3 regions of the Anaerosalibacter massiliensis genome follow, and region 2 is predicted to be linked to each of the others. Evidence: riboswitches for the same ligand, from Rfam matches in the RefSeq annotation. Region 2 holds a riboswitch; each other region holds the start of a gene.

Region 1 (5,901 bases), on a different contig from region 2:
TGAAGTCCTAAGGAGTATGAATAACCCTTTATTTTTATTTTCTACATAATCAAGATAAGGTGTTATACTATCAAAACCCATATAAGGATTTAGAGTAATAAAATCACTTTCAAAATCACCTTCAAAATGGGCTCTAGCATAGGCTTTAGCTGTTGACGAAATATCTGCTCTTTTAATATCTGCTACAACTACAGAACCTTTATTCCTTATATATTCTAAAGTTTTTTTATACGCTAGCATACCATTTAATCCATGAGCTTCATAAAAAGCAATTTGAACTTTGTAACAAGGTACAATATCTATGGTTGCATCTATTATCCTCTTATTAAAATAAAATAATATATCATCTATTGAATGATAATTATTTAAAATTGTTGATGGAATATATTCTAAAGCAGTATCTAAGCCTACGCATACATTTCCTTTCTTTTCTACTTCTTCATATAATCTATCTATTATCAATTTCTATCCCCCCATTATATTTTAAGTTCCCATTTTTTATAGTGGCTACTACTTCTCCCCAGAATTTTTTGCCGTGGAAAGGAGTGTTTTTCCCTTTGGAGACAAATTCTTTACTATTTATTTCAATCTCTTTGTTTAAATCTAATACTACTAAATCTCCATCATATCCTATTTCTATTTTTCCCTTATTTATATCTACTATATTTCCAGGATTAGATGACATAATTTGAGATAGTTTATTTAAAGAAATATGTCCATTTCTAACTAATGCAGTATATGATATTGAAAAAGCTGTTTCTAATCCTGATATACCACAAGCTCCTCCTCTTTTATCTTCTGCACTATGAGGAGCATGATCTGTTCCAATTGCATCTACATATCCAGCCTTTATGGCTTCAATTAATGCTAGTACATCTTCTTTATTTCTTATTGGTGGGTTCACCTTATAAGAATTATCATATAATGATATATGATGTGGAGTTACCTCACAGGTAATATTCAATCCTTCCTTTTTCCCTTTAATTATTTCTTCAATAGATTCTTTTGTGCTTACATGGGCTAAATGGAGTCTTCCTTTTGTTGTTCTTACAAGTTCTATATCTCTAAAGGTCATTATATTTTCCGAAAGTCTACTATCAATACTAGCTAAACTAGCATCTTCTTCATGAGCTATAATAATAAGTCCTTTTTCTTTAGCTTTTTTAAATGCTTCATACATTACTCCACTTTCCTGAACACCTTTTCCATCATCAGATAAAAACCTAATTTCTTTTCCTAGGCTATCTATATGTTCTAAAGTTTTTCCATCAAAGTCTTTAGTTATAGAAACAGTTTGATGAATATCTATTAAATTTAATTCCTCTGATTTTTTAAGTACATAATCCACCACTTCCATACTAGAACATATAGGATTTGTATTAGCCATAAGATTTACAAAAGTATATCCTCCTTTTAACGCCGCTTTACTCCCTGAGTTTAAATCTTCCTTATAAGTAAATCCTGGATCTCTAAAGTGGGTATGCATATCTATAAAAGAAGGCATAACCACTAAATTATCACAATGTATAGTCTTACAATCATAATTTAAATTTGAGCCAAAATCTTTTATCTTACCTTTTTCAATATAAATATCACCTTTAAAATCTTTATTAAAATCTACAATTCTAGCTCCTTTTATGAGTAAATTCAATTTTATTCCTCCCAAGTATCATAAATATGATCACAATACTCACATCTATATATTCCTTTGTCTTCATCTGTAAGAATAAATATATCCTTTATATTTCTTTCTGTAGAAGTTACACATCTAGGATTTTTACATTTTATTACTCCTTCTATTCTGTCTGGTAGGGAAAGACTAATCTTTTCTTTTATTTTTTCATTTTCAATAATATTTACTGTTATATTAGGAACTATAAAACCTAACATAGTTAAATCTAAATCCATGACATTTTCGATTTTTATCATATCTTTTTTCCCATGCTTTTTACTAGGAGAATTCATAATAAGTGCTACTCTACAATCTGCATTGTTTAATCCTAAATAATTAAATATTTTAAAACCATATCCTACCTTTATATGATCAATCACAATGCCATTTACAATACTATCTATATAAAGCATTACATCACCCCTAAAAGTTTTAATATTAAGGCCATTCTCACGTACATACCAAATTTAACTTGCTTAAAATAACAAGCTCTAGGATCGTTATCTACTTCATAACTAATTTCATTAACTCTTGGCAATGGATGCAATACTGTTAAATCTTTTCTTCCCATATTCATTTTTTTAGAATCTAAAATATAACTATCTTTAAGTCTTATATAATCTGCCTCATTAAAGAAACGTTCTTTTTGAACTCTAGTCATATATAGTATATCTAGACTAGATATAATGTCCTCTAATCGTTCAACTTCCATATATTTTATATTATTTTTATCTAATACTTCAGTTTTTATATAATTGGGTATTTTTAATTCCTGAGGTGAAATCAACACAAATGAATTATTTTCATATTTTGAAAGGGCTTTTATAAGTGAATGGACAGTTCTTCCAAATTTTAAATCTCCACAAAGTCCAATGGTTAAATTTGAAAATTTGCCTTTTGTATTTCTTATAGTTAAAAGATCCGCAAGTGTTTGAGTTGGATGCTGATGTCCTCCATCTCCTGCATTTATAATAGGAATAGGTGAATAAAATGAAGCTAATTTAGGGGCACCTTCTTTTGGATGTCTCATAGCTATAATATCTGCATATGAGCCTATAGTTCTCACTGTATCTGGAATGCTTTCACCTTTTTTTACAGAGCTTGAAGCAGCTTCTGAAAAACCTATTACATTACCTCCAAGTCTTAACATAGCAGATTCAAAACTCAATCTAGTTCTAGTACTAGGCTCGTAGAAAAGGGTTCCCAGTATTTTTCCATGACAAGAATCTATAAAACTATCTTGATTTGATATTATTTCATCTGCTAAAATAAATATTTCTTCTAATTCACTTTTAGTAAAATCTTCTGAACCAATTAAATGTCTACCTTTTAACATTTTATTACCTCCTTTTTTAGTCTCTCAGGACTAATTTAAAAGAAAAGGACCAGAGCATAAAAAAACCTTCCTAAAGGAAGGCATAGATGTAGCGAGGCTATTTTTTATGCTTCCCTTTCTGATCTCACAGTATCAGTTTAAAGGCCCTATTATTTTTATTTACAATATCATAGTTAAAGATATTTGTCAATAGGCTATAGAAATTTAAAAGGACTCCATCTGGAGTCCTTTTACTTTATTCCATTCCTGTAGAACCGCCACTTAGTCCACTTTTAACTTCTTGAATAGATTGCTGATCAGCTGTTGGTGCTGGTTTATAATAACCTTTTTGTTCTGCTATTTGAAATAATTGATATTGGAATTGTTCTGCTTCATTTCTCAATTGTTGTAATGTGCTTCTAAGTTGTTGATTAGCACATTCTGTTATGGCTCTAGAATAATAATCTATACTGGCCTTAGTACCAGATAATATATCATCTACCATTTCTTTTTCTTGCATAATATACCTCCTATTTTTATAATGAATTTATTAAATTTGTAGCAGTAGTTTTAGCGTCTTGACTTGATTGTTTAAACATTTGTTTTATTTGTTGATCTTGACATTGATTAGAATAAAAATCAAATTTTGTAGCCATAGTTTGATGACTACTAGCAATCTCCCTTATACTTTGTAGTTCTTGTTGATTTATATTACCTAGATTTAAGGTATTTTTTAAAGCCATAAAATTCTCCTTTCTATTCTTTTTATTTTTCATCCTTTAATATTTTGCTTCATTCTTATAGATTTATTCATGGCAAAAAAGACTTAAATATTAAAATAGAAAAGTGGCAATAATAATTTTAATGGAGGTGATTTAGTGGAAAAAAAAGTAGTAGTTGAAAACAATTTAACTCCCTATATAGATTTCTTGAAAGACTCTGGATATGATGTTTATACACTTTATAAAAATAAAAATTTAGAAAAAATAAATTCTCCTGAATATAGTGCTATAGTTGTTTCTGGAATTGATGTTTTAAGTACTAGTGGAGCAAATTATGAAAACCCACAAGTTCCAATAATTGAGGCTAAAGGCAAAACTCCTGAAGAAATATATGATCTTTTAGAAAACAAATATAATAATTTAAAGTAAAATAAAATTCATACTCTCTCTTGACAAAACATAATTTTAATAATAGAATGTAATCTAAAGTTGTATCCGAACTTCAATATATAAAAATAATGATAAACTCTTATCTAGAGTGGTGGAGGGACTGGCCCGATGAAACCCGGCAGCCTGCATTTATTTGCAAGGTGCTAATTCCTACGGTGTAACCGAAAGATGAGAGAGGATTTTAACCTCTTTCTTCTTAAAGAGGTTTTTTTATTTTTAAAAAAACCTGTGGAAAGAGGTTTTTCATATATAATATGATTTAATGCGTTAATTGCTTAAAGGAGTGGGTCTCATTGATAAAAGTAGAAAATCTATCTAAAATATATAAAAATAATAATGAAGAAATATATGCTTTAAAGGATATTAATCTTCAAATAAAAAAAGGAGAAATATTTGGAATAATTGGTTTAAGTGGTGCAGGAAAATCTACCTTAATTAGGTGTTTAAATAGGCTTGAAGAACCTAGTAATGGAAAGATTTTTATTGATGGAAGTGAAATAACTAATATTGATAATACAAGCTTAAGAGAAACAAGAAAAGAAATAGGAATGATCTTTCAACATTTTAATCTTTTATCTTCAAAAAATGTTTATAAGAATATTGCTTTCCCTTTAGAGCTAAAAGGATTAAGTAAAGAAGAAATAGATAAAAGAGTTAATACTCTTCTAAAATATGTTGAGCTAGAAGATAAAAAACTTGCTTATCCTTCTCAACTAAGTGGAGGACAAAAACAAAGGGTAGCTATTGCACGATCTTTAGCCAACAATCCTAAAATACTTCTTAGTGATGAAGGAACATCTGCCCTTGATCCCAAAACAACTAAATCTATATTAGATTTATTAGATAAAATTAGAAAAGAATTTGGACTTACTATTGTACTTATAACTCACCAGATGGAAGTTATAAAAGATATCTGCGATAGAGTAGCTATTATAGAAGATGGAAGGATAATTGAACTTAGTACAGTAGAAGAAATTTTTACTAATCCTAAAACTAAAACTGCCACTGAATTTATTTCTAATTTAAAATTAAATACTGAAGAAGAAATAGACTATGAAAGAAAACCTGGGAGCAAAATTTTAAGACTTAGTTTCTTAGGAGAAAATTCTAAAAAACCTATAGTTTCTAAAATGGTGAAATATTTTGATATAGATGTAAATATCCTTTCAGGAAATATAAATGAACTAATGAGTACAAGTATAGGAAATTTAATATTAGAAATATCAGGTAAATCTGAAGAAATTGAAAAGGCTATAGACTGGCTAAAAGATGAAGATATAAAACTGGAGGTGATTTAGATGTTAGAGCTTTTAATTCCATCTTTACTTGAAACATTATACATGGTATTTTTCTCTACTATTTTTTCTCTAACTATAGGTTTTCCATTAGGAATATTATTAGATCTTTTCCATTTATTATTTTAATGATATTAGTATTTCCACTTTCTAAGCTAATAGTAGGGAGTACTATCGGTACTACTGCCACTATAGTACCTCTTTCAATTGCTGCTGCTCCTTTTGTAGCTAGAGTCATTGAAACTGCCTTAAAAGAAGTTGATGGTGGAATAATTGAAGCTAGTTTATCTATGGGAGCTACAGTACCTCAGATAGTTTTTAAAGTACTTATTCCAGAGGCTATGCCTTCTTTAATTATGGGAGTTACTTTAACTATTATTAATCTAATTGGTTATTCAGCTATGGCTGGTGCAATAGGTGGAGGAGGATTAGGAGATCTAGCTATAA
Region 2 (5,901 bases):
AGGCTTCAGAGATTTTTTTTACTTTCTTTTTCCCTATTCCCTCTATTTCTTTAAGCCGTTCTGGATGGTATTCTATTATTTCTAAAGAATCTTTGCCGAATTTCTCTACTATTTTTTTAGCTGTTTTTTTGCCTACATAAGGAATAAGGCCTGATGAGAGATATTTTTCTATTCCATCTAATGTATCTGGAGTTATTGTAGATATGCTTTCTATTTCTATTTGTTCTCCATAATTTGGATGATATACCATATCTCCAACTACCCTTACTGATTGACCTGTTTTTAGAAATGGATCATATCCTACAATTGTTATTGAATCTCCTTCTGCTTCTAATATAGCAACAATAAAACCATTAGATTCATTTTTAAATATTATCTCCTCTACAATTCCCTCTACAGTAACCAAGCCACTTTCCTCCAATTATCATCATATATTAAATAATATTATATCATAAAATATTGCCGTTACTTAAATATAGCTTATATTCTTTTTAATTTGTACTAATTCATAGATCTTCTTTTCATATAGTGCAAATTTGCAGGTTTTAAGATAATAAGCTTTCTTGCCAAAAAGTTTCTAATCAAAACTTTTTAAGTCAGTCCTATTATCTTAATATAATTCTTTTATAATAGTGCCAATCTACGGATTTTAAGATATTAGAATGTACACTTTCTTTTCACATAATGTCAATTTCCGCAAATAGAGATAAAAATTCGCTCCAAAAAAAGTTTTGATAAAATAGTATCTTCATAAAATAGAAAACGCTAAATATTTTCAAACTCGCTTCGCTCAAACAGTGAAAAATTCTTAACGCATTTTCTATTTTATTCAGATTATTTCATAGCAAAACTTTTTTAAGTCACTCACCTTTTATCTCTATTTGCTTTAATATTGTACTATTAGAATAAATATAGTTAGAAATAAAGAAATATCCCTAGGATTTTAAGGTATTAGGTCTGCTGACTTAAAAAGCCTTTGGGTAGAAAATAGAGACAAAGTTTTTCGCAAAACCCGTGAAATTAATTTTTAATCAACTTAGGAAATAACCATAATTTACAGTAGGGTTTTGTAAAATTTAAATCCTATTTTCTCCAAAGCTTTCTCGGAAGAAAAGTCTAATAACTTAAAATCCGTGAACTAGCACTATATGAAAAGAAGGTCTACTAAAACAGCATCTTAATAATAATACTAAATTTATTAATATATAAACCTGTCTTATTCTAAAGTTTCTTTAATCTTAAGCAATTCCTCCCGCAAAATAGCTATATCTCCTTTAGTTGCAGGTTTATTGTATTCATCATAAAAAGCTATAGTCTCATATATTCCCTTTTCTCTTTCATCATAAAACTTTCTTACTATTTCTCCATTATTAATATGTTTTTCGACAGTTTTCAAAGTATTCAGACTTTTGATTTTATAATTAGGTTTTAAAAAAATATTTACACCATTTAGTCCTTCTTCAATTTTATCTATATAATTTATATTTATATAGCCTAAAGCTCCATCATTTCTAGATATAGGTTTTCTCGTTTTAATTGGTATAAATATATTTTCTCTATTGAAGGGAATAGGAACTAAATTATTTACATTTAATAAATTGCCATAATGTTTTCTTGATTCCTTTAAATCTATTAAAAAATATTTACCTAGGCAATTTAAAAAACTCCTCAAGCTCTTATCTATATAAATCTCTCCACTTTTATAAGTATATATAGCTGTACAATTCCCTTTCATATTTAAATATACGGGAATGAAAGCCATCAATTCTTCTTCTACATATTTCCCTATATTCATAAAAATCCCTCCCTCGACTATTATAATAGAACACTAGTTCTAAGTCAAGAGAGGATTTTTTATTTTATACTAGTTATAACTTTAGATAGCTCGTTTATGCTTTCTGTTAAATCGTCTAATTTACCTTCTATTCTAACCAAAAGATAAATAGATATAACTATTGGAAAACCTAAATTAGCTATCTGAGTATAAATTTCCTCCATGATAACCTCCTTTCCTTAATTTAAGTAAACAGTGGTGGAGATATCTCCACCACTTACAAATTATATTTCCATTTCTTCAATAGTAGTTCTAATAATTCTGGCTCCTGTTGGCAATATAATATTCCCTCCTGCAGAGAAGAATACATTTGTATCTACAATAGTGTCCATAGTATTTCTTACTTCCTCTCCAGTTAAATCATCCTTTGGATCATCTACTGAAAAAGTTACCCTTCTATCTTCTTCATTTTTAAATATCATTTGCAATTTAGCATTCTCCATTAAATCACCTCCTTATATTATTTTCTTTTGATTACTCTTCTAGTAGTTCTACCTCTTCTACCTTCTTTACCTTTAGTAAAGGCATAGATTGAAGAGCTGATAGAGATTTTCCTACCTCATAAACATTTTCATTAGCTGCATCTACTTTAATCCTAGAATAAGTTTTAGATTTAACTATAGGTTTATCTCCATCCATTCCTCCATCTAGTTCCAATTTTAATTTGGAAGATTCCTTTAGTTCTGTAACTGCCATATTATCACCTCCTTCTACTTCTTATATAGAAATAAGGTGACAATCTTACTATTATTAAATATTTTTATTTATTATTTTTTTCATTTTTTCTACTGCTTTTGTTTTTGTATTTACTACTGTCCTATAAGATATATCTAATTCTTTACTAATGTCTACCATATTCATTCCTTTAATATAGTAATTTATAAAAATCTCCCTTTGTCTCTTACTAAGACTTGATAAACCTCTATATAAACTTTCTCGTTCCTGATTATTTATAGCAATTTCTAAAGGTCCGAATCCATCGTCTTTTATATAGTCTATAAATTCTTCACCATCATCTATTGTTTCATTTAAAGATAAAAGACTTTTCTCTTTATGCTTATCTAAATAATGATATTTGAGTTGTAATTTCACATATCCTAAAAACTTTGTTTCCTTTGAATTATCATAATTTTTAATACAACTGAGTATTATTTCATACCCTTCTTGTATAAAATCATCATATTGAGAGTAGTCATTGTAATACCTTTTTATAGAGCTTAAGATTAAAGGTTTCAATTTAAATAATAATTTTTCTTTAGAACTTCTATCTCCCTTCTTACCTAGAGTTACAAGACTTTCTATTTCTCTATACAAACATATCCTCCTAGTGGAAGACCGGCCTTCTAATATTGCTAGCAACTCTATATTACTCTTAAAAAAGGAAATAAAAAAAAGTAGAGTAAGCCATTCTACTTACTCTACTTTTACAATTTTTATATTACTTTATATATAAATACCGTACTTTAAATAAGTCTTTTACAAAAACTTATAGACTTTAAAAAACTCCTTATACTTCAAGACCTTCTTTTCTAAGTACTTCTGCCTTATCAGTTTTTTCCCACGTTAAGTCTAGGTCACATCTTCCAAAATGACCATAGCTTGCTAATTGTTTATATATAGGCTTTCTTAAATCTAATTTATCAATAATAGCTGCAGGTCTTAAATCAAAATGCTTTCTTACTAATTCTTCAATCTTTTCATCTTTAATTTTCCCAGTTCCAAAAGTTTCAACATATATAGATAATGGTCTAGCTACTCCTATAGCATAAGCAAGTCCTACTTCACATTTGTCAGCAAGTCCGGCTGCTACTATATTCTTTGCTACATATCTAGCTGCATAAGCTGCAGATCTATCTACTTTTGTTGAATCTTTTCCTGAAAAAGCTCCTCCACCATGTCTTCCATATCCACCATAAGTATCTACAATTATTTTTCTACCAGTAAGTCCAGCATCCCCCATTGGTCCACCTATTACAAATCTTCCAGTCGGATTTACGTAGTATTTAGTATTATCATCTATCATATCTTTTGGAACTATTTTCTTTATTACCTCTTCAATAATATCTTTTCTTATAGTATCTAAATCTACATCACTACTATGTTGAGTAGAAACAACTATATTTTCAATCCTTACAGGCTTATTGTCTTCATATTCAATGGTTACCTGAGTTTTCCCATCTGGTCTTAGATAGGGAAGTATACCATCTTTTCTAACTTTCGAAAGTCTTATAGATAGTTTATGAGCTAAGGCTATAGGCATAGGCATAAGTTCTTCTGTTTCATTACAAGCAAAACCAAACATCATGCCTTGATCTCCAGCACCTATTTCATCATATTTGTCTTCGCCATTTTCCTTATGTTCTAATGCTTTATCCACTCCCATTGCTATATCCGATGATTGTTCATTTATAGATGTTAGTACCGCACAAGTATCAGCATCAAAACCAAATTTTGCTCTTGTATATCCTATTTCTTTTATAGTTTTCCTAACAACTTTAGGTATATCCACATAACAATTTGTAGTAATTTCCCCTGAAACTAATACTAGTCCAGTAGTAACAGAAGTTTCACAGGCTACTCTAGCATTAGGATCTTCTGCCAAAATAGCATCTAATATGGCATCAGAAATTTGATCACAAACTTTATCTGGATGACCTTCTGTTACTGACTCTGATGTAAATAACCACTTTTTCATAAGAGTACCTCCTTAAATTTAGCATAATAGCTTAATTTATTCTAAAAAATAAATAAGCCCTTCCCAAAGGAAAAGGCAGACAAACTGTCACCTCATCTTTCAGAATTTAATTCTGTGGGATTTAGCACCGTCGTAAGCTTTTATACTTAGTTACAGGTTGCCGGGTTTCATAGGGCCCATTCCCTCCACCACTCTTGATAAGGTATCAAGATTTTGTATTCATTTATTTAATTGTATCACACTAAAAATTTTTAGTCAATTGACTAAAAAACTGATATAACCTTATAACTTAGACTAAATACTATAATTCCTGAAGTAATTACTCCTCCTATAATAGCAGCTAAAGCTTTATTAAAATCTATTTTAAGTAATGTTGCAGCTATACATCCAGTCCAAGCTCCTGTAGTTGGAATTGGTATAGCAACTAATATAAAAAGTCCTAATAAACTATATTTCTGTATTTTTTCTCTACTTCTTTTAAGAGTTCTTTTCTTAACCCATTTTATTAATTCAGAAAAAAGAGCAGTTTTTTCTAAATAATTCATTATTGGTCCTAAAAGTTTCAATAGGAAAGGTATAGGAATTATATTACCTATAATACTTAAAATAAAACTTTCTAATGGTGTAAAACCCAAGGAGATACCTAATGGAATAGCCCCCCTAAGTTCTACAAGAGGCATGGCAGCAACTAATATTACAGTTATTTCATCCTTTATCGTTTCTAATATATCCAACATATAATCCCCCTCACTACTACTAGTTTAATATATTCTACCCATTATAATAAATTCCTTTACAAAAAACAAAATAGTTTGAAATAGTTAGATATAATTAAATTTGACGAGATATCAATAGATATATAGCTATATTTTAACTTTTAGCTGTTTTTTATGCATTGCATTATAATCTAAAATCTCCTATAATAAAATAGTCGTCGGAATTACGGGGTGTGGCGCAGTTTGGTAGCGCACGTGGTTTGGGACCATGGGGCCGGGGGTTCGAATCCCTCCACCCCGACCATTTGTAAAAAAGAAGGATTGAAAATTCAATCCTTCTTTTTTTATACCCTATTTTATTTTTTATTATATACTATTTTATATATTATCAATAACCGGTTCAATTTATTTTAGCTTATACTTTCTTTTAACCTTGTACCAGCTCCAGCAAATACAAATAAAAATTCGCTCCAAAAAAAGTTTTGATGAAATAGTATCCTACCAAAAAATAAAATGCTAAATATTTTCAAACTCACTTGGCTGAAACAGTGAAAAATTTTTAACGCATTTTATTTTTGAGTCGGATTATTTCATAGCAAAACTTTTTTTAGTCGCTCATTTTTTATTTCTATTTGCTTAAAGATTGTATTATTTGA
Region 3 (5,901 bases), on a different contig from region 2:
TCCACACTTGCATAAATATGATTATCAGATCTTTGCGAACTACCAATGAGTTTGGGAACAAGTTTCAATTTTCTAAACTCATTTATATCTTCAATACTTATTTCATCAATTCCACGACAATTAATAAACTTTGAATCTACTGGTTGATTGTAAGCGATAGTGGATAATATAGCTAGTTTTCTTCCAGTATCATATCCTTTAATATCATCTGTAGGATCTGCTTCAGCATATCCTTTATCTTGTGCATCTTTTAATGCATCTTTAAAACAAATACCTTTTTCGTACATTTTTGTAAGTATGTAATTTGTTGTGCCATTTAATATTCCTTGAATTTGGAATATATCATCAGCTTTTATTCCTTGTTTTAAAGAATTTATTATAGGTATTCCTCCACCTACACTAGCTTCAAAAAGAAATGCCTTATTATTTTCCTTTGACAAATATAATAATTCCTCCATTTTGGAAGATACAACTGCTTTATTGGCTGTAACAACATGTTTCTTGTTTTCTAAAGCATATTTTAAATAATCATAAGCAATTTCTTTTTCACTCAAAACATCTATTACTATATCAACTTCTGGATCGTCTAATATATCTTTAGGATTTAAAGTTAGTAATTTATCATCAATATCAATATTTCTATTTTTATTTTTATTTTTAACTAGTACTTTTTTAATTTTTATTTTTTCCCCTATTTCATCTTCAAAAAATCTTCTCCTATTATTAATTATTTCATATACTCCTGAACCAACTGTACCAAGTCCCATAAGTCCAATATTTATCATTTATATACACCTACCTTATTAAATATTCATGTATCCAATTTGTATAAAATAGAGTAGCATGAGCTCTCCATCTTGATTTTAATTTAGTATTTAAATCATCCTTGTAAGAATAATATTTAGGCATTTTTATTGGTTTTCCTAATTTAGTATCTCTTTCATATTCTTTTTTCAATGTTTCAGATTCATATTCAAGATGACCAGTTAAAAAAATTTTATTACAACCTTTATCAGATACTAAAAATATTCCTGTTTCATCTGAAGTTGATAATATTTCGAGACCTTTCTCTTTTCTTATATCTTCTTCTCTCACTAATGAATATCTAGAATGAGGAACTAGAAACTCATCATCAAAACCTTTCAATAATCTATGATTTTTATTAAGAACATTGTGTGGAAAGACTCCAAATACCTTTTCTTCCAAATTATATTTAGGTATTCCATAATGATAATAAAATCCAGCTAAAGCTCCCCAACATATATATATGGTGGATTTTATATTTTTTTTAGAAAACTCCATTATAGAACTAAGTTCTTGCCAGTATTCTACATCTTCAAACTCTTTTAATTCTAAAGGAGCACCTGTTATTATCAATCCATCTAAAAAATCATTTTCTATATCTTTTAAAGTTATATAATTATCTTTTAAATACTTAAAACTACAATTTTTAGGAATATAACTTTCAAGACGAATAAAATATATATAAATATCTATAGAAACTTGGGATAAAAGATTTAAAAAATGTATTTCCGTTTCAATTTTATTTGGCATTAAATTTAAAATCCCTATTTTGGGAACTTTTTTCTCTTTTTCTAAATTTAAAACATTTTTTTCTAAATAAATACTCATTTTTATCACCTTTTTAAATTAAACTTAAAGCACTATGGAAGTCCTCTATTATATCTGAAATATCTTCTATTCCTACAGATACTCTTATCATGTCTTCTTTAATTCCAGCCTTTTTCAACTCTTTAGTACTAAGTTGTCTATGGGTAGTTGAAGCAGGATGAAGTACAGAAGTCCTTACATCACCTAAATGGACGACTAAAGAAACAAGATTTAAATTAGTCATAAATTTTTTAGCTCCAGCTTTTCCTCCTTCTATTCCAAAAGTAAGTATACCACTTCCACCTAAAGGTAAATATTTTTGACTTAATTCATAGTCAGGATGACTTTCTAATTTAGGATAATTAACCCAAGAAACTTTTTCATGACTTTCTAAGTATTTAGCTAACTTTAAAGCATTTTGGCTATGTTTTTCCATTCTTAAATGAAGGGTTTCTAACCCTAAATTAAACATAAAGCTGTTAAAAGGACTTAGAGAACAACCTATGTCTCTTAATAATTGGGTTCTGGCTTTTGTTATATATGCTTTTTCTTTAAACTCTTTATAATATCTAATACCATGATAGCTTTCATCAGGTTCTGTAAACTCTGGATATTTCCCATTATCCCAATTGAAATTACCTCCATCTATTATTACACCACCTATATTATTTGCATGGCCATCTATATACTTAGTTGCTGAGTGGATTATAATATTGGCTCCATGTTTAAAAGGCTGACAAAGATATGGAGTGGGAAATGTATTGTCAACAATAAAAGGTATATCTAATGTCTTTGCTACCTTAGAATATTTTTCAAAATCTAAAACATTCAATGCAGGATTTCCTATAGTTTCTGCATATATAGCCCTAGTATTTGGTTTAGAATAATTTAGTATTTCCTCCACATCCATATTTGGATCAATAAAAGTTACTTCTATACCATATTTTTTTAAAGTTGTGGATAACAATGTATAAGTGCCACCATACAATGTGGATAAAGCCAAGATATGTTGATTTTGTCCACATATATTTAGTATTCCAATAGTTGTAGCTGCTTGCCCTGACGAAGTGGCTAATGCTCCTACTCCATCTTCAAGTTGACTTATCTTTTCCTCAAAGGCAGCAACAGTTGGATTGCTTATCCTTGAATACATATGGCCTTCTTCTTTTAAATCAAATATATTTGCAAGTTGATCAGGATCTTTATACTTATATGTTGTACTTTGATAAATAGGAAGCACCCTTGGCTCTCCTGATTTTGGAGAATATCCTCCTTGAACACATATTGTTCCTTGTTTACAATCTTTTTTCATGTATATCTCTCCTTTCAATTTTTAAAAAATAAAAGACACTTCTATAAATAAGAAGTGTCTAAATAAATAAATGAAAATAAGACCTTCTTATCTTTCAGCCAATGGCTGCAGGAATTGGCACATTTCCAGTTTAAACTGGTTGTTGCCGGGCTTCATAGGGCCAGTCCCTCCACCTCTCTTGATAAGATTATCCATCAAAAAATCCTTCCTAATGTCTTAGGAAGGATTTAATCTCTTTTTATCATCCATCTTATCGACATTAGCAGAACCACCTTATTAAAAATATAACAGGTTGGTATAGGGTCAACGAGCTAATTCTCTACCCTAATTCTGGATAAGTTATATTATTTAATTGTTGTAAACATATTAACATCAAGTATAAGATATGTCAAGGAATATTTAAATTCAAAAATTTATATTATCTCTTTTAGACTTATTTTAATCATCTAAATTTTAAGATATGCCAAACAAAACATCCCATTGACACACATCTACTTTGATCTAAACTTTTGCAAAGGTCTAATTTTATCTAATAAATATACTTCTTCATCTGCAACTTTACCTACTACACTTGTTTTGCCACTATTAGGCATAGGCTTTAATTCAAAATGTAATTATATACTGCACCTATTAAATTCGCATCATTTCCATATTCACATTTTTTTATAGTGGGCAAAATAGTAGTTATATCTATATGAGCTTTTAAAAATTCTAATTTCTCATTTATTTTATCTATTAAATCTTCCCTCTCGCTTATAGCACCACCTATTATTATAACTTCTGGGTCATAAATATATTGAAGTGTATATAAACCAGTTGCAAAATTTTGATAAAATGTTTCTATCGCCTTTATGCAATATTTATTTCCTTCCTCCGCCAATTGAAACACTCTAACTCCATTTAAATCTCTTGGACTTATTCCCATTAGTCTGGCTGCATTTCTAACTATAGATGATGTAGAAGAAGTTTCACTCCAATTTTTAAATTTTCCTGTTTCAAAATCTCTATCCATTATCATGTATCCAAATTCTCCACCATAAAGGTTTTTCCCAGTATGAATTTTTTTATTTTTTATTATTGAACCGCCTATTCCAGTACCACATATTACAAATAGGGCATCATTAACATCTTTTCCAGAGCCTTTCCATACTTCTGCTAAAGCTGCACAGTTTGCATCATTTTCAAATGATACTTTAAATCCAGTTGTCTTAGTAATTAACTCTCTCATATTACAATGATGAATATAAGGTACTGCGCTAGCCCCTTCTATAATCCCCGTATTATTATTTACAGCACCGGGAACACTCATAGCTATACCATCTATTTTACTCTCATCTATTTTTATTTTTAAACTATCTACTACTTTTTTTATACTATTTAAAAAATCATCTAGTTTTTTTGGTGTAGGGTATTTTCCCTTATAACAAATATTTCCTTTTTTATCTGCCATACCGTATTTGATGTTAGTTCCACCAATGTCAAAAGTTATGATTTTTTTATCCATTTTTTATTCCTTTCTAATCATCAAATCCATTATTTTTTGCTACTTCTTTTATCCAAAGTCCACTTTTCTTTAGGCTTCGTTTGAAATTATTTTCTAAGTCAACTCTATATAAGCCATATCTATTTTTATAAGCATTGCACCATGACCAATTATCCATAAATGTCCATAGATGATATCCAAAACAATTTGAACCTTCTTCTATACTTTTATGAAGCCATTTTAAATGTTCCTTTATAAAATCTATTCTATAATCATCTTGAACCATTCCATTTTCATCTATAAACCTTTCTTCATTTTCTACTCCCATTCCATTTTCTGATACAAACCAAGGAATATTTTTATAATTATCTTTTATATTTATGCCTATATCATATAATCCCTTTTCATATATTTCCCAGCCTCTATATACATTCATTCTTCTTTCTGGCCATATGTAATATTCAAAAAAATCTTCAGGCATTAAACTTTCTGTATCTTTAGGTGTTTCTCGTTTTTGTATTCTTCTTGGCTGATAGTAGTTTACTCCTAAGAAATCTACTGTGTTTTTCTTTATTATTCTTAAATCTTTCTCTTTCCACTCTGGAGTTAAATCATTTTCTTTTAAAAATTCTATAAGTTCACTTGGATATTCTCCTAAAACTGATGGATCTAGAAAACTTCTGTTGAACATGAGGTCTACTAGATTAGCCGATTTTAAATCTTCCTTATCGTTACTTCTTGGATATGAGGGTGTTAAATTCAATACTATCCCTATCTTTCCATCTAATTTAAGTTTTCTAAACTCCTCTATAACCCTTGCACTAGATAACATAGTATTGTATCCAACTTGAACTGCCCTTTTCATATCGGTTACTAAAGGATAATGCATTTTATAAAGGTATCCGGCTTCCACTGGCACTATAGGTTCATTAAATGTTATCCACTTCTTGACCCTATCTCCAAAAATCTCAAAAGCTTTTTTTCCATAGAGAGCAAAGCTTTCTACAACTTCTCTACTTTCCCATCCACCTTTATTTTGCATTAGCATAGGCATATCAAAATGGAAAAGATTTATAATAGGTTCTATATCATTATCTATCATCTCATCTATTAAATTATTATAAAATTCTACTGCCTTAGGATTTATATTTCTACCATCTGGCAACAATCTAGCCCAAGATATAGAAGTTCTATAGGAATTTAAATTTATAGCTTTCATATTAGCTATATCTTCTTTATACATTTCATAAAAATTAGATGCTTTTTCAGGTCCTATTCCATTAAAAAAGGCTGTCCTATCTTTTCCATACCAATAATCCCATATGGTTGGTGCCTTATCATCTATATTCCATGCTCCTTCTGTTTGGGGAGCTGATGCTGCACTTCCCCAAAGAAATTTTTTTGGAAAATTATATTTCATTTCATTACTCTCCTTAATTTTATTTACAAAAAACTGCTTTTTCTGTATCTAACCATCTTTCTACCAAATCTTTAT

The links. Region 2 has a riboswitch for S-adenosylmethionine ahead of metK (methionine adenosyltransferase). Riboswitches for the same ligand answer to the same signal wherever they lie in the genome.
Region 1: it holds a riboswitch for S-adenosylmethionine, as region 2 does, so the genes downstream of both, NSA23_RS14065 (methionine ABC transporter ATP-binding protein) here and metK (methionine adenosyltransferase) in region 2, are expected to answer to the same signal.
Region 3: it holds a riboswitch for S-adenosylmethionine, as region 2 does, so the genes downstream of both, NSA23_RS09875 (O-acetylhomoserine aminocarboxypropyltransferase/cysteine synthase family protein) here and metK (methionine adenosyltransferase) in region 2, are expected to answer to the same signal.

The regions. Positions count from the first base shown of each region.
Region 1 covers NZ_JANJZL010000013.1:50,927-56,827, reverse strand. The annotation lists gene pyrF (orotidine-5'-phosphate decarboxylase) at 1-462, opposite strand, end outside; gene NSA23_RS14095 (dihydroorotase) at 449-1,651, opposite strand; gene NSA23_RS14090 (aspartate carbamoyltransferase regulatory subunit) at 1,654-2,085, opposite strand; gene pyrB (aspartate carbamoyltransferase) at 2,085-3,008, opposite strand; gene NSA23_RS14080 (spore coat protein) at 3,244-3,507, opposite strand; gene NSA23_RS14075 (hypothetical protein) at 3,524-3,763, opposite strand; gene NSA23_RS14070 (YkuS family protein) at 3,866-4,138, shown strand; SAM riboswitch class I at 4,236-4,334, shown strand; gene NSA23_RS14065 (methionine ABC transporter ATP-binding protein) at 4,453-5,457, shown strand; partial or broken gene NSA23_RS14060 (methionine ABC transporter permease) at 5,458-5,901, shown strand, end outside.
Region 2 covers NZ_JANJZL010000008.1:46,621-52,521, reverse strand. The annotation lists gene recD2 (SF1B family DNA helicase RecD2) at 1-406, opposite strand, end outside; gene NSA23_RS11455 (hypothetical protein) at 1,217-1,795, opposite strand; gene NSA23_RS11450 (YvrJ family protein) at 1,855-1,998, opposite strand; gene NSA23_RS11445 (DUF2922 domain-containing protein) at 2,059-2,277, opposite strand; gene NSA23_RS11440 (DUF1659 domain-containing protein) at 2,309-2,530, opposite strand; gene NSA23_RS11435 (sigma-70 family RNA polymerase sigma factor) at 2,585-3,148, opposite strand; gene metK (methionine adenosyltransferase) at 3,342-4,529, opposite strand; SAM riboswitch class I at 4,619-4,733, opposite strand; gene NSA23_RS11425 (COG2426 family protein) at 4,793-5,266, opposite strand; tRNA gene NSA23_RS11420 (tRNA-Pro) at 5,473-5,549, shown strand.
Region 3 covers NZ_JANJZL010000006.1:21,820-27,720, forward strand. The annotation lists gene NSA23_RS09865 (homoserine dehydrogenase) at 1-785, opposite strand, end outside; gene NSA23_RS09870 (homoserine O-succinyltransferase) at 796-1,632, opposite strand; gene NSA23_RS09875 (O-acetylhomoserine aminocarboxypropyltransferase/cysteine synthase family protein) at 1,646-2,923, opposite strand; SAM riboswitch class I at 3,008-3,111, opposite strand; SAM riboswitch class I at 3,171-3,264, opposite strand; gene NSA23_RS09880 (phospho-sugar glycosidase domain-containing protein) at 3,415-3,516, opposite strand; gene NSA23_RS09885 (ROK family protein) at 3,522-4,427, opposite strand; gene NSA23_RS09890 (glycoside hydrolase family 1 protein) at 4,441-5,826, opposite strand; gene NSA23_RS09895 (MurR/RpiR family transcriptional regulator) at 5,846-5,901, opposite strand, start outside.